3 regions of the Streptomyces sp. NPDC005784 genome follow, and region 2 is predicted to be linked to each of the others. Evidence: riboswitches for the same ligand, from Rfam matches in the RefSeq annotation. Region 2 holds a riboswitch; each other region holds the start of a gene.
What was found. Region 2 has a riboswitch for S-adenosylmethionine ahead of ACFYR3_RS15925 (putative leader peptide). Riboswitches for the same ligand answer to the same signal wherever they lie in the genome.
Positions count from the first base shown of each region.

Region 1: linked by a shared signal. The riboswitch ahead of ACFYR3_RS02210 (aminotransferase class V-fold PLP-dependent enzyme) and the one ahead of ACFYR3_RS15925 (putative leader peptide) in region 2 are both predicted to bind S-adenosylmethionine.
Region 3: linked by a shared signal. The riboswitch ahead of thrC (threonine synthase) and the one ahead of ACFYR3_RS15925 (putative leader peptide) in region 2 are both predicted to bind S-adenosylmethionine.

Region 1 is NZ_JBIAIQ010000001.1:502,588-512,882, reverse strand. It holds gene ctaD (cytochrome c oxidase subunit I) at 1-710, shown strand, start outside; gene ACFYR3_RS02250 (cytochrome c oxidase subunit 4) at 707-1,105, shown strand; gene ACFYR3_RS02245 (Ig-like domain-containing protein) at 1,236-2,507, shown strand; gene ACFYR3_RS02240 (hypothetical protein) at 2,537-2,938, opposite strand; gene ACFYR3_RS02235 (heme-copper oxidase subunit III) at 3,141-3,761, shown strand; gene ACFYR3_RS02230 (c-type cytochrome) at 3,825-4,634, shown strand; gene ACFYR3_RS02225 (Rieske 2Fe-2S domain-containing protein) at 4,631-5,710, shown strand; gene ACFYR3_RS02220 (cytochrome bc complex cytochrome b subunit) at 5,707-7,347, shown strand; gene trpD (anthranilate phosphoribosyltransferase) at 7,517-8,581, shown strand; SAM riboswitch class IV at 8,667-8,783, shown strand; gene ACFYR3_RS02210 (aminotransferase class V-fold PLP-dependent enzyme) at 8,972-10,295, shown strand, end outside.
Region 2 is NZ_JBIAIQ010000008.1:67,196-77,490, forward strand. It holds gene ACFYR3_RS15875 (LLM class flavin-dependent oxidoreductase) at 1-167, opposite strand, end outside; gene ACFYR3_RS15880 (LLM class flavin-dependent oxidoreductase) at 184-1,275, opposite strand; gene ACFYR3_RS15885 (NtaA/DmoA family FMN-dependent monooxygenase) at 1,272-2,648, opposite strand; gene ACFYR3_RS15890 (LLM class flavin-dependent oxidoreductase) at 2,668-3,879, opposite strand; gene ACFYR3_RS15895 (putative leader peptide) at 3,952-4,068, opposite strand; gene ACFYR3_RS15900 (GNAT family N-acetyltransferase) at 4,178-4,951, opposite strand; gene ACFYR3_RS15905 (transporter substrate-binding domain-containing protein) at 5,044-6,063, opposite strand; gene ACFYR3_RS15910 (amino acid ABC transporter ATP-binding protein) at 6,261-7,025, opposite strand; gene ACFYR3_RS15915 (amino acid ABC transporter permease) at 7,124-8,128, opposite strand; gene ACFYR3_RS15920 (hypothetical protein) at 8,298-8,432, opposite strand; SAM riboswitch class IV at 8,589-8,734, shown strand; gene ACFYR3_RS15925 (putative leader peptide) at 8,712-8,837, shown strand; gene ACFYR3_RS15930 (glutathione S-transferase C-terminal domain-containing protein) at 8,949-9,740, shown strand; gene ACFYR3_RS15935 (hypothetical protein) at 9,863-10,135, opposite strand.
Region 3 is NZ_JBIAIQ010000019.1:13,761-24,055, forward strand. It holds gene groL (chaperonin GroEL) at 1-271, opposite strand, end outside; gene ACFYR3_RS26785 (cold-shock protein) at 711-914, opposite strand; gene ACFYR3_RS26790 (MoaD/ThiS family protein) at 1,357-1,632, opposite strand; gene thrC (threonine synthase) at 1,629-2,936, opposite strand; SAM riboswitch class I at 2,952-3,108, opposite strand; gene ACFYR3_RS26800 (glucosyl-3-phosphoglycerate synthase) at 3,314-4,258, shown strand; gene ACFYR3_RS26805 (trehalose-6-phosphate synthase) at 4,338-5,789, shown strand; gene otsB (trehalose-phosphatase) at 6,024-6,878, opposite strand; gene ACFYR3_RS26815 (DUF3263 domain-containing protein) at 6,992-7,219, opposite strand; gene ACFYR3_RS26820 (ROK family protein) at 7,414-8,409, shown strand; gene nagA (N-acetylglucosamine-6-phosphate deacetylase) at 8,417-9,601, shown strand; gene ACFYR3_RS26830 (1-phosphofructokinase family hexose kinase) at 9,746-10,295, shown strand, end outside.

The DNA.
Region 1 (10,295 bases), on a different contig from region 2:
TGAAGTTCTTCAACTGGATCGGAACGATGTGGAAGGGCTCGCTGTCCTTCGAGACACCGATGCTCTGGGCCGTCGGCTTCCTCATCACGTTCACCTTCGGTGGTCTGACCGGCGTCATCCTGGCCTCGCCGCCGATGGACTTCCACGTGTCCGACTCGTACTTCGTGGTGGCGCACTTCCACTACGTCGTGTTCGGCACCGTGGTGTTCGCGATGTTCTCCGGCTTCCACTTCTGGTGGCCGAAGATGACCGGCAAGATGCTCGACGAGCGTCTCGGCAAGATCACCTTCTGGACGCTGTTCGTGGGCTTCCACGGCACGTTCCTGGTGCAGCACTGGCTCGGTGCCGAGGGCATGCCGCGTCGTTACGCGGACTATCTCGCGGCCGACGGCTTCACCACGCTGAACACGATCTCGACGATCAGCTCGTTCCTGCTGGGCCTGTCGGTCCTGCCGTTCCTCTACAACGTGTGGAAGACGGCCAAGTACGGCAAGAAGGTCGAGGTCGACGACCCGTGGGGCTACGGCCGTTCGCTTGAGTGGGCGACCTCCTGCCCGCCGCCGCGGCACAACTTCCTCACGCTGCCGCGGATCCGCAGTGAATCCCCGGCGTTCGACCTGCACCACCCGGAGATCGCCGCTCTCGACCAGCTCGAGAACGCCGGTCACGGTTCGGCGTCCCTCGGCGGCGGCAAGGAGGAGGGCAAGTGAAGGTCCAAGGCAAGATGTTCCTCTGGCTGGCCGCATTCCTCCTCATCATGGGGATCGTCTACGGCGTGTGGTCCAAGGAGCCGGCCGGTAGTACGGCCCTCTTCATGGGCTTCGGTCTCAGCATGATGATCGGCTACTACCTGGCCTTCACGGCCCGGCGGGTCGACCAGCTGGCGCAGGACAACAAGGAGGCCGACGTCGCGGACGAGGCCGGCGAGGTGGGCTTCTTCAGCCCGCACAGCTGGCAGCCGCTCTCGCTCGCCGTCGGTGGCGCGCTCGCCTTCACGTCCGTCGTCTTCGGCTGGTGGCTGCTCTACTTCGCGGCCCCGCTCATCGTGCTCGGCCTGTGGGGCTGGGTCTTCGAGTACTACCACGGTGAGAACCGCACCCAGTAGCACGCGCTGAACGCCCGGGAGCCCGGACACTCCGTCAGGAGAGTCCGGGCTCCCTCGTTTGCCGCGACTTCCGTCCCTCACTCGGCTCACTCGGCGCGCCGTGCTTGACGAGCGTTCATAACGTGAGCTCATGAACCACTCACCGCGAATCCGCACGGTCGTCAGCTGCACCGCGCTGGTGGTCGCCCTCGGAGCGGGCGCCACCGCCTGCGGCTCCGACGGCCACCCGCTCTCGGCGAAGCCGTACGACGCGGCGGGACAGATCTCGTTCAAGGGCCTCTCCGGAGACAGCAAGAAGTCGACGAAGGTGGACCCCGACAAGCCCCTGGAAATCACCTCCGAGAGTGACGCCGGACGCATCACCGACGTGACCGCCACGGACGCGTCAGGACGCTATGTCGCGGGCGAACTGGCCGCCGACGGCAGCCGCTGGCACAGCACCTCGCCCCTCGCCGCAGGCGCCCACTACACAGTGCGCGTGAGCACCGAGGACGAGGACGGCGCCCCCGGCCGCAAGGTCATCGGCTTCGACACCAGCACGCCCAAGGCCAAGAAGCTGCTGAACGTCGGATTCGGGCCCAAGACGGGCAAGTACGGCGTCGGCCAGCCCATAACGGCCGAACTCAGTGCCCCCGTCAAGGACAAGGCGGCCCGCACCGTCGTCGAGCGCGCCCTCAGAGTCGACTCCACCCCCGCGGTGGACGGCGCCTGGCACTGGGTGGACGACAAGACGCTGCACTACCGCCCGAAGGACTACTGGCCCGTCCACGCCACCATCACGGCGCACAGCAACCTCGCCGGCGTCAGGATCGGCGAACGTCTCTGGGGCGGCGACGCCAAGCCCGTGAAGATCACCACGGGCGACCGCCTGATCGCCCTGACCGACGCCGCCACACACTCCATGACGGTCTACCGCAACGGCCAGGACATCAAGGAGATCCCCGTCACCACCGGGAAGCCCGGCTTCGACACCCGCAACGGCGTCAAGGTCGTGCTCGGCAAGGAGTACTTCGTACGGATGCGCGGGACCAGCATCGGTATCGCCGAGGGCAGTTCGGACTCCTACGACCTGCCCGTGTACTACGCGACACGGGTCACCTGGAGCGGCGAGTACGTGCACGCCGCGCCCTGGTCGACCGGCTCGCAGGGGTACGCCAACGTCAGCCACGGCTGCACCGGAATGAGCACCGAGAACGCCGAGTGGTTCTTCAACACGTTCAACGAGGGCGACATCGTCAAGGTCGTCAACTCCGAAGGCAAGACGATGGACGCGTTCGGCAACGGGTTCGGCGACTGGAACCTCGGCTGGAAGAACTGGCGCGCGGGCAGCGCCCTGGTGGGCGGATCCCCGGACGCCCCGAGCCCGGCCCAGCGCGCGAGGCTGCGTCCCGAGAGCGTGTGAGGCCGCGCCCCTCGCGGGGCGCGGGTTCCTCAGGCGCTCTGAAGGTTCCTGCGACGCAGCAGGGAGGCCAGTGAGGCGGCGAACTCCACCGGGTCGACCGGCAGGGTCACCGCGGCGTCCGCGCGGCTCCAGGTGGCCAGCCAGGCGTCCTGCGGGCGCCCGATGAGCACCAGCGCGGGCGGGCAGTTGAAGATTTCGTCCTTGATCTGCCGGCACACCCCCATGCCGCCCAGCGGAACCGCCTCGCCGTCCAGCACGCAGACGTCGATGCCGCCCTTGTCGAGCTCCCTGATGACGGCGGCCGGCGTCGCGCACTCGATGAACTCGACGAGGGGAACGTCCGGTGCGGGCCTGCGCCCGGTGGCGAGCCGCACCTGTGCGCGGGTGTTGGAGTCGTCGCTGTAGACCAGCACCGTGGCGGTCGGCTGCATTCTTCCTCCGAGACGTCAGCGTCGTACGGACATCAAGCGATCGGGCTGATCGTCCCCGGCCCGATGCGCGGATGCTACTCCCTTGAACACCTCGTCAACACCGGTTCGGACAGGGCTTCGATGGGCCATACGGGCTGGACACACCCCGTCAACACCCCGAACGGCACCCCCCGGGGTGAGGGCGGGATAAGCGACCGACATAATGTCGGTCGTGGCGACAGCAACGACAGTAGAAACCGGGCACGCGCACCCGTCGGTCAATCGGCCGAACCTCACCAGCGTCGGAACCATCATCTGGCTGAGTTCCGAGCTGATGTTCTTCGCGGCCCTCTTCGCGATGTACTTCACCCTGCGATCGGTGACCGGGCCGGATCACTGGAAGGCGATGGCAAGCCATCTCAACCTTCCGTTCTCGGCGACGAACACCACGATCCTGGTGCTCTCCTCCCTGACCTGTCAGCTCGGCGTGTTCGCCGCCGAGCGCGGGGACGTGAAGAAGCTCCGGATGTGGTTCATCGTCACCTTCATGATGGGTGCGATCTTCATCGGCGGTCAGGTCTTCGAGTACACCGAACTGGTCAAGAAGGACGGGCTCTCGCTCTCCTCCGACCCGTACGGCTCGGTGTTCTACCTGACCACCGGCTTCCACGGACTGCATGTGACGGGCGGCCTCATCGCCTTCCTGCTGGTCCTCGGTCGCACCTACGCGGCTCGGAGGTTCACTCACGAGCAGGCAACCGCCGCCATCGTCGTGTCCTACTACTGGCACTTCGTCGATGTCGTCTGGATCGGCCTTTTCGCCACGATCTACCTGATCAAGTAATCGGGCCCAGGCCCGAAACATCCAGAAGCACCGACGCAGAAGATCCTGACACCGGGGTAATCCGTGAAAAAGCTCTCCGCACGACGACGCCATCCGCTGGCGGCGGTCGTCGTCCTACTCCTCGCGCTGGCGGCCACCGGGGGGCTGTACGCCGCGTTCGCTCCCGCGGGCAAGGCGCAGGCCGATGAAACCGCCCAGTCCCTCGGTATCACCGAGGGCAAGAAGCTGTACTCCGTGGGCTGCGCAAGCTGCCACGGAACCGGCGGTCAGGGCAGCTCCGACGGTCCCAGCCTGGTGGGTGTGGGCGCCGCGGCGGTCGACTTCCAGGTCGGCACCGGCCGTATGCCGGCCCAGCAGCCGGGCGCTCAGATCCCGAAGAAGAAGGCCATCTACTCGCAGGCCGAGATCGACCAGCTCGCGGCCTACATCGCCTCGCTCGGCGCCGGCCCCACGATTCCGACCAAGAGCCAGGTCAGCCCCGAGGGCGCGGACATCGCCAACGGCGGTGAACTCTTCCGTACCAACTGCGCCCAGTGCCACAACTTCACCGGCAAGGGCGGCGCGCTGACGCACGGCAAGTACGCGCCGAGCCTGGAGGGTGTCGACCCGAAGCACATCTACGAGGCCATGCAGACGGGCCCGCAGAACATGCCGTCCTTCCCCGACACCACGCTGACGGAGAAGAACAAGCAGGACATCATCGCGTACCTCAAAGCGGTCAACGGTGACGACACCGTGAGCCCGGGCGGTCTTGAGCTGGGCGGCCTCGGGCCGGTCAGCGAGGGCCTGTTCGGCTGGGTCTTCGGTCTCGGAACCCTGGTCGCCGTCGCCGTCTGGGTCGCCGCTCGGACCGCAAAGGCCAAGAAGTCATGAGTAGCCAAGACATTCCAGAAGAGAACGTGCCCGCTGAGCGGGCCTCCGACGACCACACCGAGCACGGTGGTCATGGCGCGGTAGCCGTCGCGGACGAGCAGAACCCGTTCGCGGACCCGGGGCTGCCGCCCCACGAGCACCGCATCCAGGACATCGACGAGCGGGCCGCCAAGCGGTCCGAGCGCCTTGTCGCGATGCTGTTCGTGCTCTCGATGGTGGCCACCGTCGGCTTCATCGCCTCGTACGTGGCGATCCCGAACGACAAGTCGGTCTTCGTCTTCCCGCTCGGGCACATCAGCGCGCTGAACTTCGCGCTGGGCATGACGCTCGGTGTGGCGCTGTTCGCGATCGGCGCGGGCGCGGTCCACTGGGCCCGCACCCTGATGTCCGACGTGGAGATCGCCGACGAGCGTCACGCGATCGAGGCGGAGCCCGAGGTCAAGGCCAAGGTCCTGGCCGACTTCAAGCAGGGTGCCAAGGAGTCCGCGCTCGGCCGCCGCAAGCTGATCCGCAACACGATGTTCGGCGCGCTGGCACTGTTCCCGCTCTCCGGCGTCATGCTGCTGCGCGACCTCGGCCCGCTGCCCGGCACGAAGCTGCGCCACACGCTGTGGTCCAAGGGCAAGCTCCTCGTCAACATGAACACGAACGAGCCGCTGCGTCCCTCGGACGTGGCCGTCGGTTCGCTCACCTTCGCCAAGCCCGAGGGCCTGGAGGTGTCCGACGAGGACTTCCAGAAGGAGATCGCCAAGTCGGCCCTGATGATCATCCGGCTCCAGCCGGACAACATCAAGGACAAGCAGGAACTCGAGTGGTCCTACGACGGCATCGTGGCCTTCTCGAAGATCTGCACCCACGTCGGCTGCCCGATCTCCCTGTACGAGCAGCAGACGCACCACGCGCTGTGCCCGTGCCACCAGTCCACCTTCGACCTCTCCGACGGCGCCCGAGTCATCTTCGGCCCGGCCGGTCATGCCCTGCCGCAGCTGCGCATCGGTGTGAACGCTGAGGGTTACCTCGAAGCGCTCAGCGACTTCGAGGTGCCCGTCGGTCCTGCATTCTGGGAGCGCGGATGAGCACTACCACCACCTCCGACTCGCGCTCCTCGCGCGAGAAGGCGCCCGCCGGTGAGCGGGTCGCCGACTGGGCCGACGGCCGTCTGGGGATCTACTCCCTGGCCAAGTCCAACATGCGCAAGATCTTCCCCGACCACTGGTCGTTCATGCTGGGTGAGATCTGCCTCTACAGCTTCATCATCATCATCCTCACGGGTGTGTACCTGACCCTGTTCTTCCACCCGTCGATGAACGAGGTGGAGTACCACGGCAGTTACATCCCGCTGCAGGGCCAGTTGATGTCCGAGGCGTTCAACTCGACCATGCACATCTCCTTCGATGTGCGCGGTGGTCTGCTGATCCGGCAGATCCACCACTGGGCGGCGCTGGTCTTCCTCGCCGGCATGTTCGTGCACATGATGCGCGTGTTCTTCACGGGTGCGTTCCGCAAGCCGCGTGAGGTCAACTGGGTCTTCGGATTCCTGCTGTTCGTCCTCGGCATGTTCACCGGCTTCACCGGTTACTCGCTCCCGGACGACCTGCTCTCCGGCACCGGTGTCCGCTTCATGGAAGGCGCGGTCCTGTCCGTGCCGATCGTGGGCACGTACCTGTCGTTCTTCCTGTTCGGCGGCGAGTTCCCGGGCGGCGACTTCGTGGCCCGCTTCTACTCGGTGCACGTGCTGCTGCTGCCGGGCATCATGCTCGGTCTGGTGGTGGGCCACCTGATCCTGGTCTTCTACCACAAGCACACGCAATACGCGGGTCCCGGCAAGACGAACAACAACGTCGTCGGCATGCCGCTGCTGCCCGTTTACATGGCGAAGGCCGGAGGCTTCTTCTTCCTGGTCTTCGGTGTCATCGCGGCCATCGCGGCGATCGCCTCGATCAACCCGATCTGGGCGATGGGTCCGTACCGTCCGGACATGGTGTCCACGGGTGCCCAGCCCGACTGGTACATGGGCTTCTCCGAAGGCCTGATCCGTGTCATGCCGGGCTGGGAGATCAACCTCTGGGGTCACACGCTCGTCCTGGGCGTGTTCATCCCGCTGGTGATCTTCCCGCTGGTCCTGGTCGCGATCGCGGTCTACCCGTTCATCGAGTCCTGGGTCACCGGCGACAAGCGCGAGCACCACATCCTGGACCGCCCGCGCAACGTCCCGACCCGGACCGCGTTCGGTGCCGCCTGGATCAGCTGGTACTTCGTGCTGCTCGTCGGCGGCGGCAACGACATCTGGGCCACGCACTTCCACCTGGCGATCAACTCGATCACCTGGTTCGTGCGCATCGCCTTCTTCGTCGTGCCGGTGCTCACCTTCATCGCCACCAAGCGGATCTGCCTCGGCCTCCAGCGCAGGGACCGGGACAAGGTGCTGCACGGCCGCGAGTCGGGCATCATCAAGCGTCTGCCGCACGGTGAGTTCATCGAGGTCCACGAGCCGCTCAGCCAGGACGCGCTGCACACGCTCACCGCGCACGACCAGTACAAGCCGGCCGAGATCGGCCCGACGGTCGACGAGAACGGTGTCGAGCGCAAGGTCTCGGGCGCGAAGAAGCTGCGCGCCAAGATGAGCCAGGGCTTCTACGGGGAGGACAACCAGATCCCCAAGCCCACCGTCGAGGAGTACAAGGAGATCACGAGCGGCCACGGCCACCACTGATCCCCGGCTGTTCGCCACGGCAGGAGCCCCGTCCAGGCAATGGACGGGGCTCTTTGCCGTCTCCCGGGCTGGATAGGGTGGACTCACCCCGTGGTGCGGGGTGATCCACTCCGCGTCACCTACGACCGTGTCACCGACCACCGTGTGACCTACGAACCCAGGAGCGACCATGAGCGCTGTGAACCCCGCTGGAGGCGACACCGCGGCGGGCCGTTCCTGGCCGGCGGTACTGAACGGCCTGCTCGAGGGCCGCGACCAGAGCGCGGACGACACGGCCTGGGCGATGGACCGCATCATGCGCGGAGAGGCGACGGACGCGCAGATCGCCGGGTTCGTGGTGGCCCTGCGGGCCAAGGGCGAGACCGTCCAGGAGATCACCGGACTCGTCCGGGCGATGTACGAGCACGCCAATGTGATCGAGGTGCCCGGACACACCGTCGACATCGTCGGAACGGGCGGCGACGGCGCGAAGACCGTCAACATCTCCACGATGTCCTCGATCGTGGTGGCCGGCACCGGCGCCAAGGTCGTCAAGCACGGCAACCGGGCCGCGTCCTCCGCGTCCGGCTCGTCGGACGTCCTGGAGAAGCTCGGCGTCAATCTCCAGCTCACGGTGAAGCGGGTCGCCGAGGTGGCCGAGGAGGCCGGGATCACCTTCTGCTTCGCCGTGAAGTTCCACCCGGCGCTGCGTCATGTGGCGGCGGCACGCGGCCAGTTGGGCATCCGGACGACCTTCAACGTGCTCGGCCCGCTGACGAACCCGGCACGGGTGAAGGCCCAGGCGGTCGGGGTCGCCGACCCCCGTATGGCGCCGATCGTGGCCGGAGTGTTCGCCGAGCGAGGCAACTCCTCGCTGGTCTTCCGCGGCGACGACGGCCTCGACGAGCTGACCACCACCGCCGGCTCCCACGTCTGGGTGGTCCGCGACGGCCTGGTCACCGAGGAGCGCTTCGACCCGCGCGACGTCGGGCTCGACATCGTCCCGGTGGAGGCCCTGCGCGGCGCCGACGCCTCGTACAACGCGGAGGTCGCCCGGCGCGTGCTGGACGGCGAGAAGGGGCCCGTACGGGACGCGGTCCTGCTGAACTCGGCGGCGGCCCTGGTGGCCCTGTCGCCGACCGGCGCGTCGCTCGCGGACCAGCTCCGCGACGGAATGGAGAAGGCGGCCGAGGCGATCGACTCCGGCGCCGCGAAGCGCACCCTGGACCGCTGGGTGGCCGCCAGCAACGCCTGATCCACCGGTGACACGGAGCAGGGCGCAGTCCAGAATCCGGACTGCGCCTTGCGCGTGGAAGATCCTCTGGCAAGATGCTGTACCAGGTCATGAGTGACAGCCATCAGGCCCCGGCCGGCTGTCCGGCAACCCTCCGTCCGTGGCGGGGTGCCCCGGGTGAAGACCAGGTCGTAGGCAGCGAGGCCTACGGCAAGCGCGGACCCCTCCCGCCCTCCGGGCGGATGCAACCAGGGGTCCTGGTCGTTCGAGGGAGCCTTCTGTGAGCAAGCGAATGCGATAGGGCGTAGAGCCCCGCCCCCGCACACCCTTTTCACCCTTTCCTGCGCTGAGCCCTGCCTCCGGGCGGCCGGCTCGCGCGGTGATCCCGCCTGCCTCTCACAGGAGCTCGCCATGTCTGTCTCCACCGTTGCCGCCGACCAGTCCGTTTGTGCCCCTCTGGCCGTTCTGGGCCGGGATGTCACCGTCCCGCTCGTGACCGGCGGCGAGGTGACCTACGCGGCCCTCGACTACGCCGCCAGCGCGCCCGCCCTGCAGCGGGTGTGGGACGACGTGGCCGCGTACGCGCCGTACTACGGCAGCGTCCACCGGGGCGCCGGCTACCTCTCGCAGCTGTCCACCGACCTCTTCGAGAACGCCCGCAGGACCGTCGAGGAGTTCCTCGACTGCCGCGCCGGCGACCAGGTGGTCTTCACCCGCTCCACGACCGACTCGCTCAACCTGCTCGCCGCCGCGCTCCCGGCCGACTGCCAGGTCTTCGTCTTCGAGACCGAGCACCACGCCTCGCTGCTGCCCTGGCGCGACGCCCGGGTGACCTACCTGAACGCCCCGCGCACCCCGGGCGAGGCCGTCGCCACCCTGGAGCAGGCCCTCGCCGCCCGCGACCCGTACGGACCGGCCCTGGTCTGCGTCACCGGCGCCTCGAACGTCACCGGGGAGCTGTGGCCGGTGCGGGAGCTGGCCGCCGCCGCGCACGCCCACGGCGCCCGTATCGTCCTCGATGCCGCGCAGCTCGCCCCGCACCACCCGGTGTCGGTCCAGGACCTCGACGTCGACTGGGTCGCCTTCTCCGGGCACAAGCTGTACGCGCCCTTCGGCTCCGGTGTCCTCGCGGGCCGCTCCGACTGGCTGCTCGCCGCCGAGCCCTACCTCGCGGGCGGCGGCGCCAGCCGCAAGGTCACCCGGCGTACGGACGGCGGCGTGGACGTGGAGTGGCACGACAGTGCCGCCCGGCACGAGGCCGGCTCGCCGAACGTCATCGGCGCCTACTCGATCGCGTCGGCCTGCAAGGCGCTCACCGAGGAGGGCTTCGACAACCTCGTCGCCCGTGAGCAGCACCTGATCCGCACCGTCCGCGCGGGCCTCGCCGAGGTCCCGGAGGTCCGGGTCCTGTCGCTCTTCGGTGACGACGCCCCGCGGGTCGGCGTCATCTCCTTCGTCGTCGAGGGCTGGAACAGCTCGCACTTCGCGGCCGCGCTCTCCGCCGAGTACGGCATCGGCGTCCGCGACGGCCTCTTCTGCGCCCACCCGCTGGTCCGCACGCTGCTCGGCAGCGACCCGGAGACCCAGGGGGAGTGCGGCGCTCCCGAGGCGGCCCCGGGCGAGAAGTCCCTCAACGCCATCCGCGTCAGCTTCGGGGCCGGTACCCCCGACGAGCACGTCGAGCGGTTCGTCCGCGCGGTGCGCGAGCTCGTCAGGGACGGCGCGCGCTGGCAGT
Region 2 (10,295 bases):
GTGCCGGCGACGCCCGGATTGAGGTGGTGTTCGGCGAACCAGTAGCGGGCGTACCCGAGTTCCTCGGCCCTGCGGGCCAGGTCGATGGTGTTGTGCAGCGCCTCGGTGGCGGTGGAACCGGACGAGATCGGGACCAGGTCGAGAACGCCGAGAGGGATGTGGGACATAGCGGGTCAGGGCTCCTCAGCGGTCGGCGGGCACGGGTTCGGGTACGGGCGGTGACAGGACGGGTCCCCACGGGAACGGCGGGTCGGGGATCTCTCGGCGCAGCACCGGCGCGACGGCGGACTGGAAGAGTTCCAGTGAGTCCCGGTGCTGACGGTCGGTCAGTCCTCCGGCGTCGGCGTGCAGATGCAGGACGCTGTGCCCGAACTGTTCGTGATAGCGGTGCACCTTGTCGATGATCTGCTGGGGGCTGCCGATCAGTGCCGAGCTGCGTTCCACGAAGTCCTCCAGCATCGTGAACACCGGTTCGAGGCCGAGCCGCTTCTGGAACGCCAGGTTTCCCTCGAAGACGGGCCGGTAGGCGGTGAGCGCCTCCTGGGAGGTCCGGGCGGCGTAGATGCCGGCCGTCCCGGCGCCGACCGCGATGTCGGCCGGATCGTGGCCGTAGTGTTCCCAGCGCTCGCGGTAGTGGCGGATCAACTCGGCATAGGGCTCGATGGGGTTGGTGACATTGGCGGAGAAGAGCGGGTCGCCGTAGCGGGCGGCCAGGTCGACCGACTCCTTGCTGGTGGCGCTGCCGTGCCAGACCCGGACGGGCTGCTGGAGGGGCCGGGGCCACACCTCTGCGTCATTGAGTTCCGGGCGGAAGCGGGTCGCCGCAGTGACCTTGTCCTGCCGCCATATCCGGCGGAACACCTCGTAGCTCTCGGCGTTGCGGTCCCACTGGTCCTCGGTGGTGACCTGGAACAGCTCCCGTTGTGCGGCGCCGTTCCCCTTGCCGACGATCAGGTCAAGGCGTCCGCCGGACAGATGGTCGAGTGTCGCGTAGTCCTCGTAGGCGCGCACCGGGTCGAGGAGGCTGAGCGTGGTGACCGCGGTGAACAGCCGGATCCTCGAGGTGAGCGCGGCGATATGGCTGAGGACAACCGGCGGCGAGGACGAGATGAACGGACGCTCGTGGCGCTCCCCCACGCCGAAGCCGTCGAAGCCCAGTTCCTCGGCGAGCAACGCGTTGTCGATCACTTCACGGAAGCGGTCGTTCGTCGGCTTCTTGATCCCGGTGACCGGATGCGGGGCGTGCACGATCAGGGTGATCGCCAGGAACTTCATGACGCCACCCGGTCGGCCGGCGCCTCGGCGTCGGGGTGGGCGAGGCCGAGGTGGTCGCGCAGGGTGCTGCCCTCGTAGTCGGTGCGGTAGACGCCGCGTTCCTGGAGGAGCGGGACGACGGTGTCCGCGAAGGAGTCCAGGCCGCCCGGCGTGATGTGCGGGACGAGGATGAAGCCGTCGGAGGCGTCTGCCTGGACGAAGTCGTTGATGGTAGCGGCGACCGTGTCCGGGCTGCCGACGAAGGCCTGCCGGTTCCCGGTCTCGATGACGAGGTCGCGGATGGACCAGTTGTTGGCGGCCGCCCGCTCCCGCCACTCGCGGGCGGTGGCCAGCGGGTCGCGGTACATCCGGACCTGGGCGCGGCCCCGGGCGATGGTGTGCTCGCCGAGGTCCGGGTCGATGTCGGGCAACGGGCCGTCCGGGTCGTACGAGGACAGGTCACGGTTCCAGACGAACTCCAGGTGCTTGATGGCGGTGGCGCCGCTGACCTGGGCGCGCCGCACCTCGCGGGCGTGCTCCTCGGCCTCGGCGTCGGTGTCGCCGAGGACGAAGGTCGCGGCGGGAAGGATCAGCAACTGGTCGGGGCGGCGGCCGTGGCGGGCGAGGCGTCCCTTGACGTCGGTGTAGAACGCCTGGCCCTCTTTGAGGGTGGAATACCGGCTGAAGATGGCGTCGGCGCCGGCGGCGGCGAACTCGCGGCCCTCCTCGGAGTCACCGGCCTGGAAGATCACCGGTCGGCCCTGCGGGGAGCGCGGGACGTTGAACTGCCCCTCGATGTCGAAGTGTTGTCCCTGGTGGACGAAGGCTCCGGCCTTGGCGTCGTTCAGGAAGGTGCCGGTCTCCTGGTCGGCGACGATCTCGTCCCCGTGCCACGAGTCGAAAAGCTCGTTCGCCGTGGTCAGGAACTCCTTGGCCCGGGAGTAGCGCTCCTCCCGGGGCAGGAAGCCGCCGCGGCGGAAGTTCTCGCCGGTGAAGGCGTCCCAGGAGGTGACGACGTTCCAGGCTGCCCGGCCGTCGGAGAGATGGTCGAGGCTGGCGAACTGACGGGCCACCTCGTAGGGCTCGTTGAAGGTGGAGTTGATGGTGCCGGTCAGGCCGAGGTGTTCGGTGACGGCGGCGAGCGCGGCGAGGACGGCAAAGGTGTCGGGCCGTCCCACGACGTCCAAGTCATAGATCTTCCCGCCCTGTTCACGCAGGCGCAGGCCTTCGGCGAGGAACAGGAAGTCGAACTTGGCACGCTCGGCGGTGCGCGCGAAGTGCGCGAACGAGCTGAACTCGATGTGGCTGCCGGCCTCGGGGTCGCTCCACACGGTGGTGTTGTTGACGCCGGGGAAGTGCGCCGCGAGGTGGATCTGCTTGAGCGGCTTGCTCATGGTCGGGGGTCCTTCCGGCTCAGGCGGTCGTGGCTGCATAGCGGTTCGCGGGGCGGGCGAGTCCGAGCAGTCCGCGCAGGGTGTCGGCCTCGTAGGCGTTCCGGAAGACGTTCCGGCGCTGGAGTTCGGGCACGAGACCGCGGGTGATCGCGGGAAGGTCGTGCCCCACGACGGCGGGGCGCAGCCGGAAGCCGGTTAGCCCCGCGGCGGACAGCTCCTGTAGGAGATCGGCGAGCTGGGCGGGTGTCCCGGCGAAGACGCGCGCGTCGCTGGTGTACGGCTCGCCCGCCGGCGTGTCCAGTCGCTCACGGCGGGCCTCGGCCGCTCCGGGGGCGTCGTCCAGGAACACCACCAGGTCACCGAAGACGTGCACGGTGTCGCCGGCCCGGCCGGCCGTGTCCTGTTCGGCGCGGATCTCCTGGACGATGGCGCGGGCCTGGCCGGCGTCGTGCGGCGTGACGTAGCCGACGTCGGCGGACCTGGCCACCAGCCGGTACGGGATGGTCGCGTGGGCCAGGGCGGTGACGACCGGCTGGCCCTGCGGCGGCCGGGGGGTGATGGAGGGGCCCTTGACGCTGAAGTGGCTGCCCTCGAAGTCGATGTAGTGCAGCTTGTCGCGGTCGATGAAGCGGCCGGTCGCGACGTCCCGGATCTCGGCGTCGTCCTCCCAGCTGTCCCAGAGCCTGCGCACGACCTCGACATAGTCGGCGGCCTCGTCGAAGTGCTCGGCGACCACTTCCTGTACGGCGGGGGTGTCGTATTCCTCGAAACGGATCGGCGGGACCGTCCGACGTCCGAAGTGCGCGGCCTCGTTCTGGCGTGCGCTGATCTGGACACGTAGGCCCGCGCGGCCGGAGCTCACATAGTCGAGTGTGGCGATCGCCTTGGATATGTGGAACGGCTCAGTGTGTGTGGCCACTACGGTCGGAACCACGCCTATGTGGCGGGTCAGCGGCGCGATCCGCGAAGCGATGAGGACGGCGTCCAGGCGGCCGCGGACCTGGTCGGTGCGGCCGTCCGGTCCGGTGAGGGACGAGGACTGGAGGCCGAGTCCGTCCTCGATGGTCACGAAGTCGAGGAGACCGCGCTCGGCCTCGGTGACCAGGCCGGTCCAGTAGGCGGCGGTCAGCAGTTCACGGGGGCGGGCCACGGGCTCGCGCCAGGCGGCCGGGTGCCAGCCCGCGCCGTCGAGCGCGACGGCGAGGTGCAGGGGTGTGGGTGACGAGGACACGGAGGTGCCTTCCTGATCGACCGTACGAGGAAGCCCGCCCCGGCGAGCGGGGCGCGGCTGCGTGGGAACGGGTCAGGGGCGACAGAGCGCGCCGGCGACCCGCAGCAGATCGATGTGCGGCCGGCCGTACAGGTGCAGGCGGCGGGGCGGGAGCGGCCTCGGCACGCGGCGGCGGGACACGCGACGCATGTGCCTCACCTCCGACCTTCCGACCCGGTGCTCCGGGGTTCCTGGTCCGCCCGGCCCGGCGGGTACCCGAACGGGCGCCACGCGGTCCTGGACAAGCACAACCACGCGGCTATGCCCTTTCTTCCGGCTGCCACGCTTCTTCTTGCCTCTCGTACGCGGCCTGTTCGCCGTCGGGCGTGCGGACGAGCACGAACCGCGTCCGCCGGCGCAGGGTGAACCCGATCGACTCGTAGAGCCGGATCGCGTTCGTGTTGTCGGCGGCGGCGTGCAGGAAGGGGATGTCGCCGCGTTCCCTGATGCCCGCCGCGACCGCGCGGACCAGGCGTGTGGCGAGGCCCCGGCCGCGGTGGCCGGGATGGGTGCACACCGCGCTGATCTCGGTCCAGCCCGGCGGGCGCAGGCGTTCGCCGGCCAGGGCGATCAGGCGACCGCCCTCCCGGATGCCCAGGTACGAGCCGAGTTCGACGGTACGGGACAGGAAGGGGCCCGGCCGGGTCAGGGCGATCAGGTCGAGGATCTCGGGCACGTCGGCGGGGCCGAGCCGTACCGCTTCGGGCGCGGGCTCGGAGTGCAGCGTGGTGGCGATCAACTGGACCCCGTCACCGCTCTGTTCGACCGTCCAGCCCTCGGGCACGGCCTGGACCGCGGTGACCGGGGTGACCACGCCCGGACCGACGAGTGCGGCCAGGTCGTCCCACGAGCGGGGGTCGGCGGGGTCGTCGAGGGCGGCGAACGGGGACACGTCCGTGGGATAGCGGGCGGCCCGGCCGACGCGCTCGGCGAGGTGGGCGTGCGGACCGGTCAGCGCGGCCCACGCCGCGTTGTCGAGGATGTGCGGTGCGGTCGGGCTCGGAGAGAGTGCGGGGTGGACGCTGGTGGACATGGCGGTGCGGGTTCTCCGTATCTGGAACGCGGCCGGACGCGCCCCTGGGACTCCGCCACGGCGCGGCGGAGTCCGCTGAGGTGGGCGCTGGTTCAGGAGTTGTCGAGCGGCAGGCCGGGCGGGTTGACCTGGGAGGTGTCGACGGCCTCGTTGGAGAGGTTGTAGGCGGCGAGCCACTTGGCGTACTGACCGTTCTTGATCAGGTGGTTGATCGCGTCGGCGATGGGCTTGGCCAGCCCGCTGTCCTTCTTGGTGGTCGCCGCGATCAGGCCCTGGAGCGTGCCACCGGCCCCGGAGAACGTGCCCGCGCTGCGGGTCGGGTTGGGCGACTTGGCGGTCTGCGTGATGTGGTAGGCGACGCCCGGGTTGGCGGCGAAGTAGACATCGATCTTGCCGCCGGTCAGTGCCAGGCTGACGGCGTTCTTGCTGGCGTAGTTCTTGACGGTGAGGGTCTTGCCCTCCTTCTTCAGCTTCGCCTGCCACTCCAGGAGGATCTTCTCCTGGTTGGTGCCGTTGTCGACGGCGACGGTCTTCCCGGCGAGGTTCTCGTAGTTGCCGTCGAAGTTCCAGGTGCTCTTCTTGAGCACCTCGAAGCCGACGTTGTCCTTGCGGTAGGAGGCGAAGTCGTACTTCCTCTTGCGCTCCTCGGTGTCGGTGATGTTGGCGAAGGCCACGTCGACCTTGCCGCTGTCGACACCGACGAACATGTTCTCCCAAGTGGAGTTCCGAAGCTCGGGCTTGAGGCCGAGGACGGCGGCGATCAGACGGCCGAAGTCGGGCTCGGCGCCGGTGAGGGTCTTCTGGTCCTCGCCGACGTACGCCAGCGGCGGGAAGCCTTCGGGCAGGGCGCCCACGCCTATCTCCAGCTTGCCGCTCTTGCTCACCGACGCGGGAAGCTCGGCGCTGATCGACTTCACCTCCGTGACCTTGAGTGCGGTCGGCTTGGCGGCCCCGTTGGACAGCTGTCCCACAGTGACCGTGCCGGCGGCGCCGGTCGTGGTGGCGGCGTCGCTGTCACCCCCGCAGGCGGCGAGCCCGGCGGCGAGGGAGGCGACGGCCGCGGTGGCGGTGACGCCGCGAAGCATTCTGCTGTTCAGGGGGAGGGTGCGCATGGCTGTCCTTGTCGGGTGTGTGCGGTGCGGGTGTGGGGGCGCGGTCCCGGCGGGCCGCGAAATCGGGTGGATGTGCGCGACGGCGCACGGCGGATGGCAAGTTCCGGGGTCCCCGGTGCGAGTTGCATCGCCGAACGTGTGCCGCGGGCGCGGGTCGGTGGCGACCGGTGCCTCGCTGTTCGCCGTCGGCGTGCGGGTCAGAGGACCTTGCTCAGGAAGTCCCTGGTGCGCTCCTGCTGTGGATGGTCCAACACCTGCGTCGGCGGGCCCTGTTCGACGATCCGGCCGCCGTCCATGAAGACGACCCGGTCGGCGATCTCACGGGCGAATCCGATCTCGTGGGTGACGATGACGAGGGTGGTGCCGCTGCTGGCCAGGTCCTTGATGACGGTGAGCACCTCGCCGACCAGTTCGGGGTCGAGCGCCGAGGTCGGTTCGTCGAAGAGGATGACCCCCGGTCGCAGGGCGAGGGCGCGGGCGATGGCCACCCGCTGCTGCTGACCGCCCGACAACTGCCTCGGATAGGCGCTGGACTTGTCGGCCAGCCCCACGCGGGCGAGCAGATCGCGGGCCAGCCGCTGGGCCTCGGGCTTGGACAGTTTCCCGGTCGCCACCGGAGCCGCGGCCACGTTGTCCAGCACGGTCAGATGAGGGAAGAGGTTGAAGTTCTGGAAGACGAACCCGATGCGGCTGCGCTGGCCCAGGATGACGCGCTCGCTCAGTTCCTTCAGGCGCTCGCCGTGCCTGCGGACGCCGATGAGCTCGCCGTTCAGGCTCACATGGCCGATCTCGGGCTTCTCCAGATGGTTGATGACCCGCAGGAGGGTGGACTTGCCGGATCCGGAGGGTCCGAGGATGACCGTGACCTCTCCGGGCCGGACGGTCAACTCCACGCTCTGCAGGACCTGGTGGGCGCCGTACCACTTGTGCACGTCGTGCACCTCGACCGCGGCCGGCTGGATCCCGAGCGCTCCGATGACCTCGGCCGCCGGAGCCGTCCCCGTCGCCTGATCCTCCGGATCCGTCCTGGTCTTCACCGTCGTCCGACGCGTTTCGCCGCTCATATCGCCGTCTCCCTCCGGACCCGGTCGCGCACGTCGCGCAGACCGTTCCGTACCTTCTGCAACGGGGTCGGCGGCAGGGTGCGCAGCGCGCCCCGTGAGTAGTGCCGCTCGACGTAGAACTGGATGACGGACACGACGCTGGTGAGGATCAGATACCAGGCGGTGGCCACGAGGAGCAGCGGCACGATGTCGCCGGGATAGGTACTGCCCATGCTCTGCACGGAGCCGAACAGGTCCAGCAGGGAGACGTAGAAGACCAGTGAGGTGCCCTTGATCAGGCCGATCAACTGGTTGACGTAATTAGGGGTGATGGAGCGCAGCGCCTGCGGGAAGACGATCTTCGCGAACTGGTACCGCTTCGGCAGGCCCAGGGCGGAGGCCGCTTCGTGCTGCCCCTGGTCGACGGAGAGGAGGCCGCCGCGCACCACTTCGGAGGCGTACGCCGCTTCGTTCAGGCTCAGTCCGACGACGGCGACGGCCATGTCGGTGGCCAGGTGGGACTCGTCGAAGGTGAAGAAGGCCGGGCCGAACGGCACGCCGACGCTCAACGTCTGGTACAACGCGCTGAAGTTGTAGAGGAACAGCAGGACCACGATGAGCGGTACCGAGCGGAACAGCCAGGTGTAGACCCAGCTCACCGCGCGCAGCACCGGGCTCGGGGAGAGCCTGGCCAACGCGAGCAGGATCCCGCCCAGCAAGCCCAACACCGCGCTGTAGAAGGCGACTTCAAGCGTGATGACCAGGCCGTCGAGGATGGTCGGGCGAAGGAACCAGTACTGGAAACGGTCCCACTGGTAGAAGGAATTGGTCACCAGACCGTGGGCGATCTGGGCGACCAGTACGAGCACCACGGCCGTGACGATCCAGCGGCCGGGACGCCGGAGCGGAAGAACCCGCTGAGCCGCCAGAGGCTTGGGTACGGCAGGGACGTCGGTACGGGGGATCGCCTCGGCGAGCGGCGCTGATCCGGAGGACACAGCTGCGCCGGGAGATTGACTCATGGAGAGCTCCAGCGGATGCGGACACCCCGGACCACGGCGAGCGGCGGCATGACGCGGAGCCGGAACGGCTCAGCGCGGATCGACGCACGGGTGCATGTGGAACGGGGGCTGGACGGAGAAGGGGCACACCGCGACAGCGGTGGTCGTCAGAGATTCAGAAGAAGAGCCGTCAGCCCTGGCAGAGGGGGCGACACGTGCCCGTACACAGCGCGCTGTTGACGCGCAGCAGGTCCACGGAGCGGTCGGCGCACAGCACATCGCGGCCGAGGCGCCGCCATGCGGCCGTCCCGTCAGCTGCGTGCATCGCCGTCACCATCACTTCTCCGGCCCTGAGGCATCTCGTTGTGGGCCGCACGTTAGGCCCGCCCCGAAAAGAATGTCAATGCGGGTGACCACCAGGTGAGACCGCGCGTGCGGCCTTCTTGACGGCAGCTCAGGGCGCGTCGAGACTGGCCTGGACGGTCACGATTGTCAGCGCCCACGGTGCGGGTTCGCCCCGCTCCTGTGGTCATCGGCCCCGGCCCGCTGACAGGCAACCCTTCCACCGCGACGGGGTGCCCCGGGTGACGACCGGGTTCCGCCGATGCGGCGGAGCAAGCGTGGTCTCGCGTCTCGCGAGCCCTGGAGTCGGGACCGGTGGGAATTGCCCAGGAACGGTTTGACGAGACGCCTGCACATCGATCTGTTGCGTGTCTCCAGCGCCTACTGATTCGTGACCGGTCCGTTCGATCCGGACCGGTGCGACAAGCGCAGTCAATCCGCATTCGGCCGCTGGTGCCCACAAGGCGGCGGTGGCTTCCTCGTTCCCCAAGGGAGAGTCATGCCCGAGACAGCTTCGCGGACTTCAGGTACAGCCAACTCGCGCCCCTGTGACCAGATCCCGTTCCCCTCGGACCTTCGCCTCAAGGTGGCGGCGACACCGCCCGCGCTCCCCCACAGCGTCCACAGCCGTATCGGCGTAGGCCTGGCCGGCGGCTTCTACCCGGCGCCGCACCGCTACGAGCTGTATCTGTCGGAGAGTTGTCCGCTCTCGCTGCGCATCGCGATCACCCTCGACCTGCTCGGCCTGAGGGACTCGCTCGCCACCACCCTCCTGGCACCCCCCGCCGGGACACCCGACGCCTTCGCCTCGCTGCGCCGCGCCTACGAGGCCACCGAGCACCACTACGACGGACCGCTGACGGCGCCCGCGCTGTGCGACCGATGGAGTGGACGCATCGTCAGCAACCACACGCCGGACATCCTCCGCGATCTCGCGGGGCTGCTCTCCGGTCACACCACGGGGCACCCGTCCGCGCTGTGCCCTCCGGCCCTCAGCGCAGACATCGAAGCCCTCCGCGACCTGCTGGAGCGCGACGTCACCCCGTCCGCCCAGCCCTCGGAACTCTCGGCCGCCCTGGAGTTGCTGGACTGCCAACTCGCCGCGCAGCCCTATGTGTTGGGCGAAGACCTCACGGCTGCGGACGTGGACGTGTGGGTCGCGCTCACCCGACTGGGCCGGTCCGACATCCTCGGCTCGCATCCCCGGCTCCGGGACTACGTACGCCGTCTGGGCGACCACTCGGCCTTCCGGGACGGGAGCGCCGTGGTGTCCGTGGCTGCCGACGCCTGACGCTCCGGCGGAATCGAGAGGGGAGGTTCCTGCCTGGCCGAGCGCCCGGCCGGCAGGTGAGCGGGGTCCTCGCACGAATGGCTGAACGGAGAACCGGACGCCGGGCCCGGCGTCCGGGCCGTTCAGTCGCGCGGAACCAGGATGATGCTCACGCCCTTATGGGTCGAGGTCCACTCCCGGCCCCGATCGAGGATCTCCCGCCCCGAGCCCAGGATCTGGTCCTGGATGATCAGCGCGGACTCACGGAGCTCCTCCCACGGCTCCGGCACGTCGAAGGCACGCCGGGACCGCTCGACGGAGCCGACCAGAGCACGACAGGCCGCTTCCACGTCGGCGACGTTCTGGCCGGCCGATCCGACTCCGTCGATCGACCACGTCATCCACAGGCGCCCCATGACGACACTCTGTCCCATCCGCGGAACCAACGCATGGCCACCGCACAGAACACGGAGCAATCACCGAGACGGTCCACCGGTCTGCCCCCGTCCACGTGCGGTCCGCCGACGTTCGGCGCAGGCTATGAGCGTAGGAGCGCGGCACCCACACCACACGTCC
Region 3 (10,295 bases), on a different contig from region 2:
CCGTGGTCGTACCGTCGCCGGCGACGTCGTCCGTCTTCTTGGCGACTTCCTTGACCAGCTCGGCGCCGATCTTCTCGTACGGGTCCTCGAGCTCGATCTCCTTGGCGATGGAAACACCATCGTTGGTGATCGTGGGCGCGCCCCACTTCTTCTCGAGGACGACGTTGCGGCCCTTGGGGCCAAGGGTGACCTTGACGGCGTCGGCGAGCTGGTTCATCCCGCGCTCGAGACCGCGCCGTGCCTCCTCGTCGAACGCGATGATCTTGGCCATGTGAAGTGGTCCTCCCGGACGGGGTGGATTTCTCCGGATCGTGCCCGCGCCCGCGACGGACGGCCTGCAAGCCTTGTGGTTCCTTGCCCCACAGGCCCGCGGGCCTCACTGGCCCGATCCAAGTTCTGTCACTCTCACTGGGAGAGTGCTAACGCCAATGATTAGCACTCGACCCCGTCGAGTGCAAGGTGTGCTCGCGAAGCGAGCTCGTTGAGGGGTGGCGGTCGGGTGACGGGCCGGCGCAAACGCCTCTCCTGAAAACGGGCCCCACGAGCAGCCTCCACACGGGTGCTGGGCGTAGGCCCCGCACGGGGGCGCTCGCGGGCGCGCGGGCGCGCACGAGAGAGGGTAAGACCGCCGGGGACGCACGAGGGGCCCGCATCCCTGGTGGGATGCGGGCCCCTCGGCGTGAGTGCGTCGGTGGCCGTTCGCGCCCGGACTAGACGGCGAGTTTGACCATGTCCGCCTGCGGACCCTTCTGGCCCTGCGAGATTTCGAACTCCACTCGCTGACCCTCTTCAAGGGTGCGGTAGCCGTCCATCTGAATCGCGCTGTAGTGCACGAAGACGTCCGCACCACCGTCGACCGCGATGAAGCCGTACCCCTTCTCCGCGTTGAACCACTTGACGGTGCCCTGAGCCATGCCTAACTCCCCTATTACTGGCCCTTGCACAGATCCACACTTCGCGGATCCGGGTCAGACCTCACCCCCCAAACGGTTGGGGGTGTGCGCCGGAACGCGTCGACCGCGGCTGAATGTATCTGTCCAACTGCCGTCTGCAACAGGTCAATCGGACGAGAATTCTGGGCATGGCTGATCAATGATATGCGGAGAATCCGCAAGGATCCGGGGCAAGTCGGGCCCCGTAAATGCCATAAACGGCCCATAAAGGGGAGGCAGTTTGGCTACTTCTTGTCGGCCGCCGAACGGGTACTCATATGCGTCCGGCATGAAACCAACATCGAAATCGAAGTCGCTTCCCCAACTGTAGCGCGCTCAACCATGCAGAATTGCCCCCTCCGTTTCTCTCACGGAAGGGGCAATTCTATGAACTCAGCGTGTTCGGCATTACCGAGGGTAACGATCAGCCGCCGGCGACGGCCGGAATGATCGAGACGCCCACACCGTCCGGGGTCGCCGTCTCCAGACCCTGCTCGAACCGAACGTCGTCGTCGTTGACGTACACGTTGACGAAGCGGCGCAGCTTGCCCTGGTCGTCCAGGACGCGCGCGGCGATGCCCGTGTGGTTCTTCTCCAGGTCGGTGATGACCTCGGCGAGGGTCGTACCCTCTGCCGTCACCTCGGCGGCACCACCGGTGTAGGTGCGCAGGATGGTGGGGATGCGGACGTTGACGCTCATGATGCGAGGCCAGCCTCTCGGAAGGAGTCGAGGTTCGGACGGATGGTCGCGGTCAGTCCGGTGTCCGAGGCCACCGCGTCCAGGGTCTTGAGGCCGTCGCCGGTGTTCAGAACGACCGTGGTGAGGGTCGGGTCGAGGAGACCGTTCTCGATCAGCTTGCGGGTGACGCCGACGGTCACGCCGCCGGCCGTCTCCGCGAAGATGCCCTCGGTGCGCGCGAGCAGCTTGATCGCGTCGACGATCTGCTCGTCGTTCACGTCCTCCACCGCACCGCCGGTGCGCCGCGCGATGTCGAGCACGTACGGCCCGTCCGCGGGGTTGCCGATGGCGAGCGACTTGGCGATGGTGTCCGGCTTCTGCGGCCGTACGACGTCGTGGCCGGCCTTGTAGGCGACGGACACCGGGGAGCAGCCCTCGGCCTGGGCGCCGAAGATCTTGTACGGCTTGTCCTCGACGAGTCCGAGCTTGATCAGCTCCTGCAGACCCTTGTCGACCTTCGTGAGCTGGGAGCCGGAGGCGATCGGCACGACGAGCTGGTCCGGCAGCTTCCACCCGAGCTGCTCGCAGATCTCGTACGCCAGCGTCTTGGAGCCCTCGGCGTAGTACGGCCGCAGGTTGACGTTGACGAAGCCCCAGCCCTCGCCGGCCGGGTCGCCGATCAGCTCCGAGCAGAAGCGGTTCACGTCGTCGTAGTTGCCCTCGATGCCGATGAGCTCGCCGCCGTAGACCGCGGCCATGACGACCTTGCCCTGCTCCAGGTCGTGCGGGATGAACACGCACGAGCGGAAGCCGGCGCGGGCCGCCGCGGCGCCCACGGCACCGGCGAGGTTGCCGGTGGAGGAGCAGGAGAGGGTGGTGAAGCCGAAGGCGCGGGCCGCTTCGATGGCCTGGGCGACGACGCGGTCCTTGAAGGAGTGCGTCGGGTTGCCGGAGTCGTCCTTGACGAAGAGCTTTCCGGCGTCGACGCCGAGCTCGCGGGCCAGGTTGTCCGCCTGGACGAGCTTGGTCCAGCCCGGGTTGATGTTCGGCTTGTCCGCCACGTCCGCGGGGACGGGCAGGAGGGGCGCGTAGCGCCAGATGTTCGTGGGTCCCGCTTCGATGCGCTTCCGGAGTTCTTCGGTCTCGTAGGCCGAGAAGTCGTAGGCGATCTCCAGCGGGCCGAAACACTCCTCGCAGGCGAAGACCGGGCCCAGCGGGACGCGCTGTCCGCACTCGCGGCAGGAAAGCGCCGCGGCCGGGCCGAGGTCCACCGCATCGGCGGAGCTCACGGAGTTCGTGGTACTTGCATCTGTCTGCGCAGCCATGGAGGCGAGGCCCTTTCCTCATCTTCCTCACGACGCACTTCGCCGTGAGACGGATTTGGCACCTTCCCGAGCCGGGAGCCTCGCGACGCGATCGACATCGATCGGTACGAGACCGGCTGGAGGGTTGCCGGGGCTTCATCGGGCCGTATCCCTCTGCCCCTCTGGATGAGCGGTATTTGATTGTTGAACTGTTGAACGCGATACGTGCCGACGATCCAGGACATGCGATGGTCATCCGCGTTGTTCAAGACTGTAACCGAAGGCCAGGACAGTTGAGATAGTCGTCCGAACCGCGAGACGACGGCAATCGATCTGCCGCTGGCCGCAGCGGGCACGCCGATGAGAGCGTGTGATCAGACAGTGAGGAGCCGCAGACCGTGCTGAAAGAAGTCGAAAGCTGGCTGAGCACACGCTCCTGGTCCGTGACCGACCGCCCCCTCCACCGGCTCATGGCCGCGAAACGCATCACCGGGTCGACGGTCAGTGTCGTGCTGCCCGCGCTCAACGAGGAGGAGACGGTCGGCGAGATCGTCGCGATCATCCGCCACGACCTGATGCAGCAGGTGCCCCTCGTCGACGAGATCGTCGTCATCGACTCGGGCTCGACGGACCGTACCTCGGCGGTCGCCGCCGCCGCGGGCGCGCGTGTCGTGCACCGCGACGACATCCTCCCGCGGATTCCGGCCGTGCCCGGCAAGGGCGAGGTGCTGTGGCGGTCGCTGCTCGTGACGAGCGGGGACATCGTCTGTTTCATCGACGCGGACCTCAAGGAGTTCTCGTCCGACTTCGTCTCCGGAATCGTGGGCCCGTTGCTCACCGATCCCGGCGTCGATCTGGTCAAGGCCATGTACGACCGTCCGCTGGGCGGCGCCACCGGCCAGGGCGGCCGGGTCACCGAGCTGATGGCCCGCCCCCTGCTGAACATGCACTGGCCGCAGCTCGCGGGCTTCGTCCAGCCGCTCGGCGGCGAGTACGCGGCCCGCCGCTCGCTGCTCGAACAGCTCCCGTTCCCCGTCGGCTACGGCGTCGAACTGGGCATGCTCGTCGACGCCCTGCACCTGGTGGGCCTGGACGCCCTCGCCCAGGTCGACGTCGGCGTCCGCAAGCACCGCCACCAGGACGGCCAGGCGCTGGGCCGGATGGCCGCCGCGATCTACCGCACCGCGCAGCTCCGGCTGGCGCGCGGCCACCTGATCCGCCCCGCCCTCACCCAGTTCGAGCGCGGCCGGGACGGTTTCCAGCCGCGCACGTACTCGGTGGACACGGAGGAAAGGCCACCGATGACCGAAATCTCCGAGTACCAGCGGCGCAGGGCCGCGTAGACCAGCCCGACCGGCCGCGCGATCGCATACGGCCGAAGGGAACGTTTGAGCGTTTCGAGACGGGGCTAGGTTTCGAGGCATGGCTTCAACGCACGGTGCCCACCGGATTCTGGTCGCGTCCAACCGCGGCCCGATCACCTACGAGGTACGGGAGGACGACTCGCTGCACGCCCGGCGCGGCGGTGGCGGCCTCGTCTCGGGACTCTCGGCGATCGGGCCGGACGCGGGCGCCCTATGGGTGTGCTCGGCCCTCGGCGACGGCGACCGGGAGGCCGTACGGCGCGGAGTCGGCGAGGACGGCGTACGGATGCTGGCCATCGACGCCGAGGTGCACGCCGACGCGTACAACGGCATCGCCAACTCCGTGCTGTGGTTCGTCCACCACATGCTCTACCAGACCCCGCTGGAGCCGGTCTTCGACGCGGAGTTCCGGCGCCAGTGGGCGTCGTACCGGACCTACAACCGTGCCTTCGCCGAGGCGCTGGCCGAGGAGGCCGCAGAGGGCGCCTCCGTGCTGGTCCAGGACTACCACCTGTGCCTGGTGCCGGGCATGCTCCGCGAGCTGCGCCCCGACCTGCGCATCGGTCACTTCTCCCACACCCCATGGGCGCCCGAGGACTACTTCCGGATGCTCCCCGACGACATCCGCGCGGAGTTGCTGGACGGCATGCTCGGCGCCGACCGGCTGGCGTTCCTGACCTGGCGGTGGGCGACGGCCTTCATGCGCTGCGCGGGCGAGATCGACCCCGAGCGCTACCGCGTGACCCCGCCCTCGGAGGAGCCGCGGGCGGTCGAGCACCTGGACGGCGGCCCGCCCCGCCGGACCCGCGTCGGCGTGCACGGCCTCGGCGCGGACGCCGAGTTCCTGCGCGAGCGCTCGCACCGGGCGGACGTCGAGGAGCGGATGGCCGCGCTGCGCGAGGAGATCGGCGAGGGCCGCAGGACCGTCGTGCGCGTCGACCGGACCGAACTGTCCAAGAACATCGTGCGCGGAATGCTGGCGTACCGGCAGCTCCTCGACGAGCACCCGGAGTGGCGCGAGCGGGTCGTCCACGTGGCGTTCGCCTATCCCTCGCGGCAGGACCTCGCGGTGTACCGGGACTACACGGCCGAGGTGCAGCGTGTCGCCGACGAGATCAACTCCCAGTACGGGACGCCGGGTTGGACCCCGGTGGTGCTGCACGTGAAGGACGACTTCGCGCGCTCGCTCGCCGCGTACCGACTGGCCGACGTCGCCCTCGTCAACCCCATCAGGGACGGCATGAACCTCGTCGCCAAGGAGGTCCCGGTCGTCTCCGACGAGGGCTGTGTGCTGGTGCTCTCCCGGGAGGCCGGGGCGTACGAGGAGCTGGGCGAGGACGCGATCTCCGTGAACCCGTACGACGTGATCGGTACGGCCCGGGCGCTGCACGAGGCACTCGTCATGCAGCCGGGCGAACGGGCCGAGCGCACCAAGCGGCTGGCCGCCGCGGCCACCGCCCTGCCGCCGGCCCAGTGGTTCCTGGACCAGCTCCAGGCACTGGAGACCTGAGCACCGTCCAGCCCCTCCGGCTGGATCCCGGCTGCGGCTGCGGCTGCGGCTGCGGCTGCGGCTGCGGCTGCGGCTGCGGCTGCGATTTTCAGCCCCGGCCGGGGAAATTTCAGCCCCTCCGGCGTTTGAGGAGCGGGGGTCCGGGGGCGGAGCCCCCAGGGGCGGGACGGGTAGGGGCGGAGGGGCGAAACCAGTTTGCGGCCCACCCGCCCGCTCAGGCGGCGAGCGGCCGGGTCAGGTGAGGCGGGCCGCGAGAGCGGCGAGCAGGTGGACGACTCCGGCGGGGCCGTCCACCACCAGGTCGGCGCGTTCGGCGAGTTCGCCGACCTCGGAACTGCCACTGCACACCAGAAGTCCGGGTACGCCGTCGGAGCGGAGCTTGTCGACGGCGGCGAAGGCGGGCAGGTCGCCCAGGTCGTCGCCCGCGTAGAGGACCGCTTCGGCGCCGACCTCCCGGACGTACTCCATGAGGGCCACGCCCTTGTCCATGCCCGGCGGGCGCAGCTCCAGGACCATGCGGCCCGGCTCGACGATCAGGCCGTGCCGGGCGGCCAGTTCGGCCAGCGGCTCCCGGAGCGCCTCGAAGGCGGCCTGGGGGTCCTCGGCGCGGCGCGTGTGCACGGCGACCGCACGGCCCTTCTCCTCGATCCAGGTGCCCTGCCAGGCGCCGATCCGGTCGAGGAACCCCGGCAGTTCGGCGCGGACGGCGGCCACACCGGGGTGCGGTGCGGGGGCTGTGACGGTGCCGCTCACCGCGTCCCAGCGCTCGGCGCCGTAGTGGCCGAGGACGACGAGGTGCTCCAGTCCGGGAACCCCCGCGAAGCCGCCGTGGCGCACGGCCACGCCGGCCGGGCGGCCGGTGACCACGGCGACGGAGGCGACCTTGGGGGCGAGTGCCGCGAGGGCCGGGACCGCGTCGGGGTGCGCGCGGGCCCGGTCGGGGTCGGGGACGATGGGGGCGAGGGTTCCGTCGAAGTCGAGTGCGACGACCGTCCGGGTGGGGCGCGTGAGGATCGCCTCCAGAGCGTCGCGCCCGGCGGGGGTCACCGGGGCCGGCAAGGAGTCCTTGGATTCGGGGTGGCTGCCCATGGGTCGACCCTATCCGGGCGGCGGCGGGCGCACCCCTGACTCATGGCCGAGCGGGGGACCCGTGGGCCGGAAAGTCTCGGTCTCACGGCTTCGCCCGGCCGAATGCCCCGGCCTCACCGCTCGTCCCGGCGGGCCTCCCGCACCCGGCGCAGTCTGTTCACCGTCACCGGGTCGTGCGCCAGGGCCCTCGGGTCGTTCAGCAGCGCGTTGAGCAGCTGGTAGTAGCGGACCGGGGCGAGGCCCAGCTGTTCGCGTATGGCGCGCTCCTTGGCGCCCGGGCCGGGGAAGCCGCGGCGCTCCAGGGCGAGAATGCTCCGTTCGCGCGCGGGCAGTTCTTCCATGAACAGCACGGTAGCCCCCGGCACCGACAGGCGCCGGGGACGGGCACCGGAACAGGGATCGGCCGCGATTACCCCATCTGTTGCTGCATCCGTTGCTGCATCCGTTCTTGCGTCCGTCTCGGAATAGGGACATAAGGTCTGTACCACGTGAGTGGACTAGACCTCTCTGGGGGTAAAGGGCGACACTGTCCCCCGTGAGACATGTGATCGCCCTCGATGTGGGCGGCACCGGGATGAAGGCCGCCCTCGTCGGGGTGGACACCGAGCCTTCCCCGGGCCGCCCCGACGTGCCGCCGCCGCGGACCCCCGGGCACCCCGCGCTGCTGTACCAGACCCGCCGGGCGACCGGCCGTGAGCGCGGGCCCGACGCCGTCGTCGAGGACATCCTCGACTTCGCCGCCGAACTGCGCACGTACGGCGAGGAGCACTTCGGCGAGAGCGCCCTGGCGGCCGGTGTCGCCGTCCCCGGCATCGTCGACGCCGAGAACGGCATCGCCGTCTACGCCGCCAACCTCGGCTGGCGCGATGTACCGCTGCGCCGGCTGCTCGGCGAGCGACTCGGCGGCGTGCCCGTCGCGCTCGGGCACGACGTACGCACCGGCGGGCTCGCGGAGGGCAGGATCGGCGCCGGACAGGGAGCGGACCGCTTCCTCTTCGTCCCGCTGGGCACCGGCATAGCGGGCGCCATCGGCATCAACGGCCGCGTCGAGGAAGGCGCGCACGGCTTCGCGGGCGAGATCGGCCACATCGTCGTACGGCCCGGCGGATCCCCGTGCCCCTGCGGGCAGCGCGGCTGTCTCGAACGGTTCGCCTCCGCGGCGGCCGTCAGCCAGGCCTGGGCCGAGGCGTCCGGCGACCCGGAGGCGGACGCGGCGGACTGCGCCAAGGCCGTCGAGTCGGGCGATCCGAGGGCGCGGGCCGTCTGGCAGGAGGCCGTCGACGCGCTCGCCGACGGCCTGGTCACCGCGCTCACCCTGCTGGACCCGCGCATCCTGATCATCGGTGGCGGGCTCGCCGAGGCGGGGGAAACCTTGTTCACACCCCTGCGGGCCGCGGTCGAGCGACGCGTCACCTTCCAGAAGCTGCCGTCGATCGTCCCCGCGGCCCTCGGGGACACCGCCGGTTGCCTCGGTGCCGGGCTCCTCGCCCGGGACCTCCTGAACACCACTCCTACGACTCCCCGGAGGTAACCACCCGATGGCCCCTAGCAAGGTTCTCGCCGGCGCCCGGGTGGTACTGCCCACCGGGATCGTGCACGACGGCCGCGTGATCATCGACGGTCCGCGGATCGCCGACGCGGGTGACCCCTCGGCACAACCTGCCGGAGTCCTTGGGGGAGCCCCCGCGGACACGCCGGTGACCGACCTGTCCGGCCACTGGGTGGTCCCCGGCTTCGTCGACATCCACAACCACGGCGGTGGTGGCGCCTCCTTCACCTCGGGAACGGTCGAGGACGTCTTGCGGGGCATCCACACCCACCGTCGGCACGGCACCACGACCGTCGTCGCCTCGACGGTCACCGGTGACATGCACGGCCTCGCCGAGCGCGCAGGGATGCTCTCCGAACTGGCCGAGCAGGGCGATATCGCGGGCATCCACTTCGAGGGCCCGTTCATCTCGCCCTGCCGCAAGGGCGCGCACTCCGAGGAACTGCTGCGCGACCCGGACCCGGCGGAGGTCCGCAAGTTGATCGACGCGGCGCGCGGCCGGGCCGCCATGGTCACGCTCGCCCCCGAACTGCCGGGCGGCCTCGACTCCGTACGCCTGCTCGCCGAACACGGGGTGATCGCCGCGATCGGGCACACCGACGCGACGTACGAGCAGACGCAGGCGGCCATCGACGCGGGTGCGACCGTGGCCACGCACCTGTTCAACGCGATGCCGGCGCTCGGACACCGCGCGCCGGGCCCCATCGCCGCGCTCCTGGAGGACGAGCGGATCACCGTCGAGCTGATCAACGACGGTACGCATCTGCACCCCGCCTCGCTGGAGCTGGCGTTCCATCACGCGGGTCCCGGCCGGGTCGCGTTCATCACCGACGCGATGGACGCGGCGGGCTTCGGCGACGGCCGCTACATGCTCGGCCCGCTGGAGGTCGAGGTCGCGGACGGCGTGGCCCGCCTGGTGGAGGGCGGTTCGATCGCGGGCTCCACGCTCACCCTCGACCGCGCCTTCCAGCGCGCGGTGACGGTCGACAGGCTGCCGGTCGAGGACGTCGTGGCTGCCATCTGCGCCAACCCCGCCCGCCTGCTGGGACGGTACGACCGGGTGGGCTCCCTGGAACCGGGCAAGGACGCGGACCTCGTCGTCCTCGACGCCGAGTTCAACCTCAAGGGCGTGATGCGCGGCGGAGAATGGGTGGTCGATCCCCAACTGGGGTGATTCACACCTTTGTTGTCTACGGCGGTTGGCCCGGGGGGACTGGGCCGACCGCCGCTGCGTTTGGCATGATCGAGCCTCCGGAACCACCGGCGGGCGCCCGACCGGCGTCCACGTCACAGAACTCTTCGGGGGAGGTCGGCCCAGGTGATCCTCACGGTCACGCTGAACACCGCTCTCGACATCACCTATCGGGTGCGGGCGCTGCGGCCGCACAGCTCGCACCGGGTGACCGAGGTGACCGAACGTCCGGGCGGCAAGGGGCTGAACGTGGGGCGGGTGCTCGCCGCGCTCGGCCACGAGGTGACGGTCACCGGGTTCACGGGCGGCGCGACCGGCCGCAAGGTGCGGGACCAACTGGCCGGGACCGCCGGGGTGGCGGACGCGCTCGTCCCGGTGGAGGGATCGACGCGCCGCACGATAGCCGTGGTCGACACGACGACCGGTGACACGACTCAGTTCAACGAACCGGGACCGGCAATAGCCCCCGCCGAGTGGTCGGCCTTCCAGGAGACGTACGAGCACCTGCTGCGCTCCGCCTCGGCGGTGGCCCTGTGCGGCAGCCTGCCGCCGGGGGTACCGGTGGGCGCCTACGCGGGGCTGGTGCGCACGGCACGGACCGCCGGCGTCCCCGTCCTGCTGGACACCAGCGGGGAGCCGCTGCGGCGCGGGGTCGCCGCGCGCCCCGACATCGTCA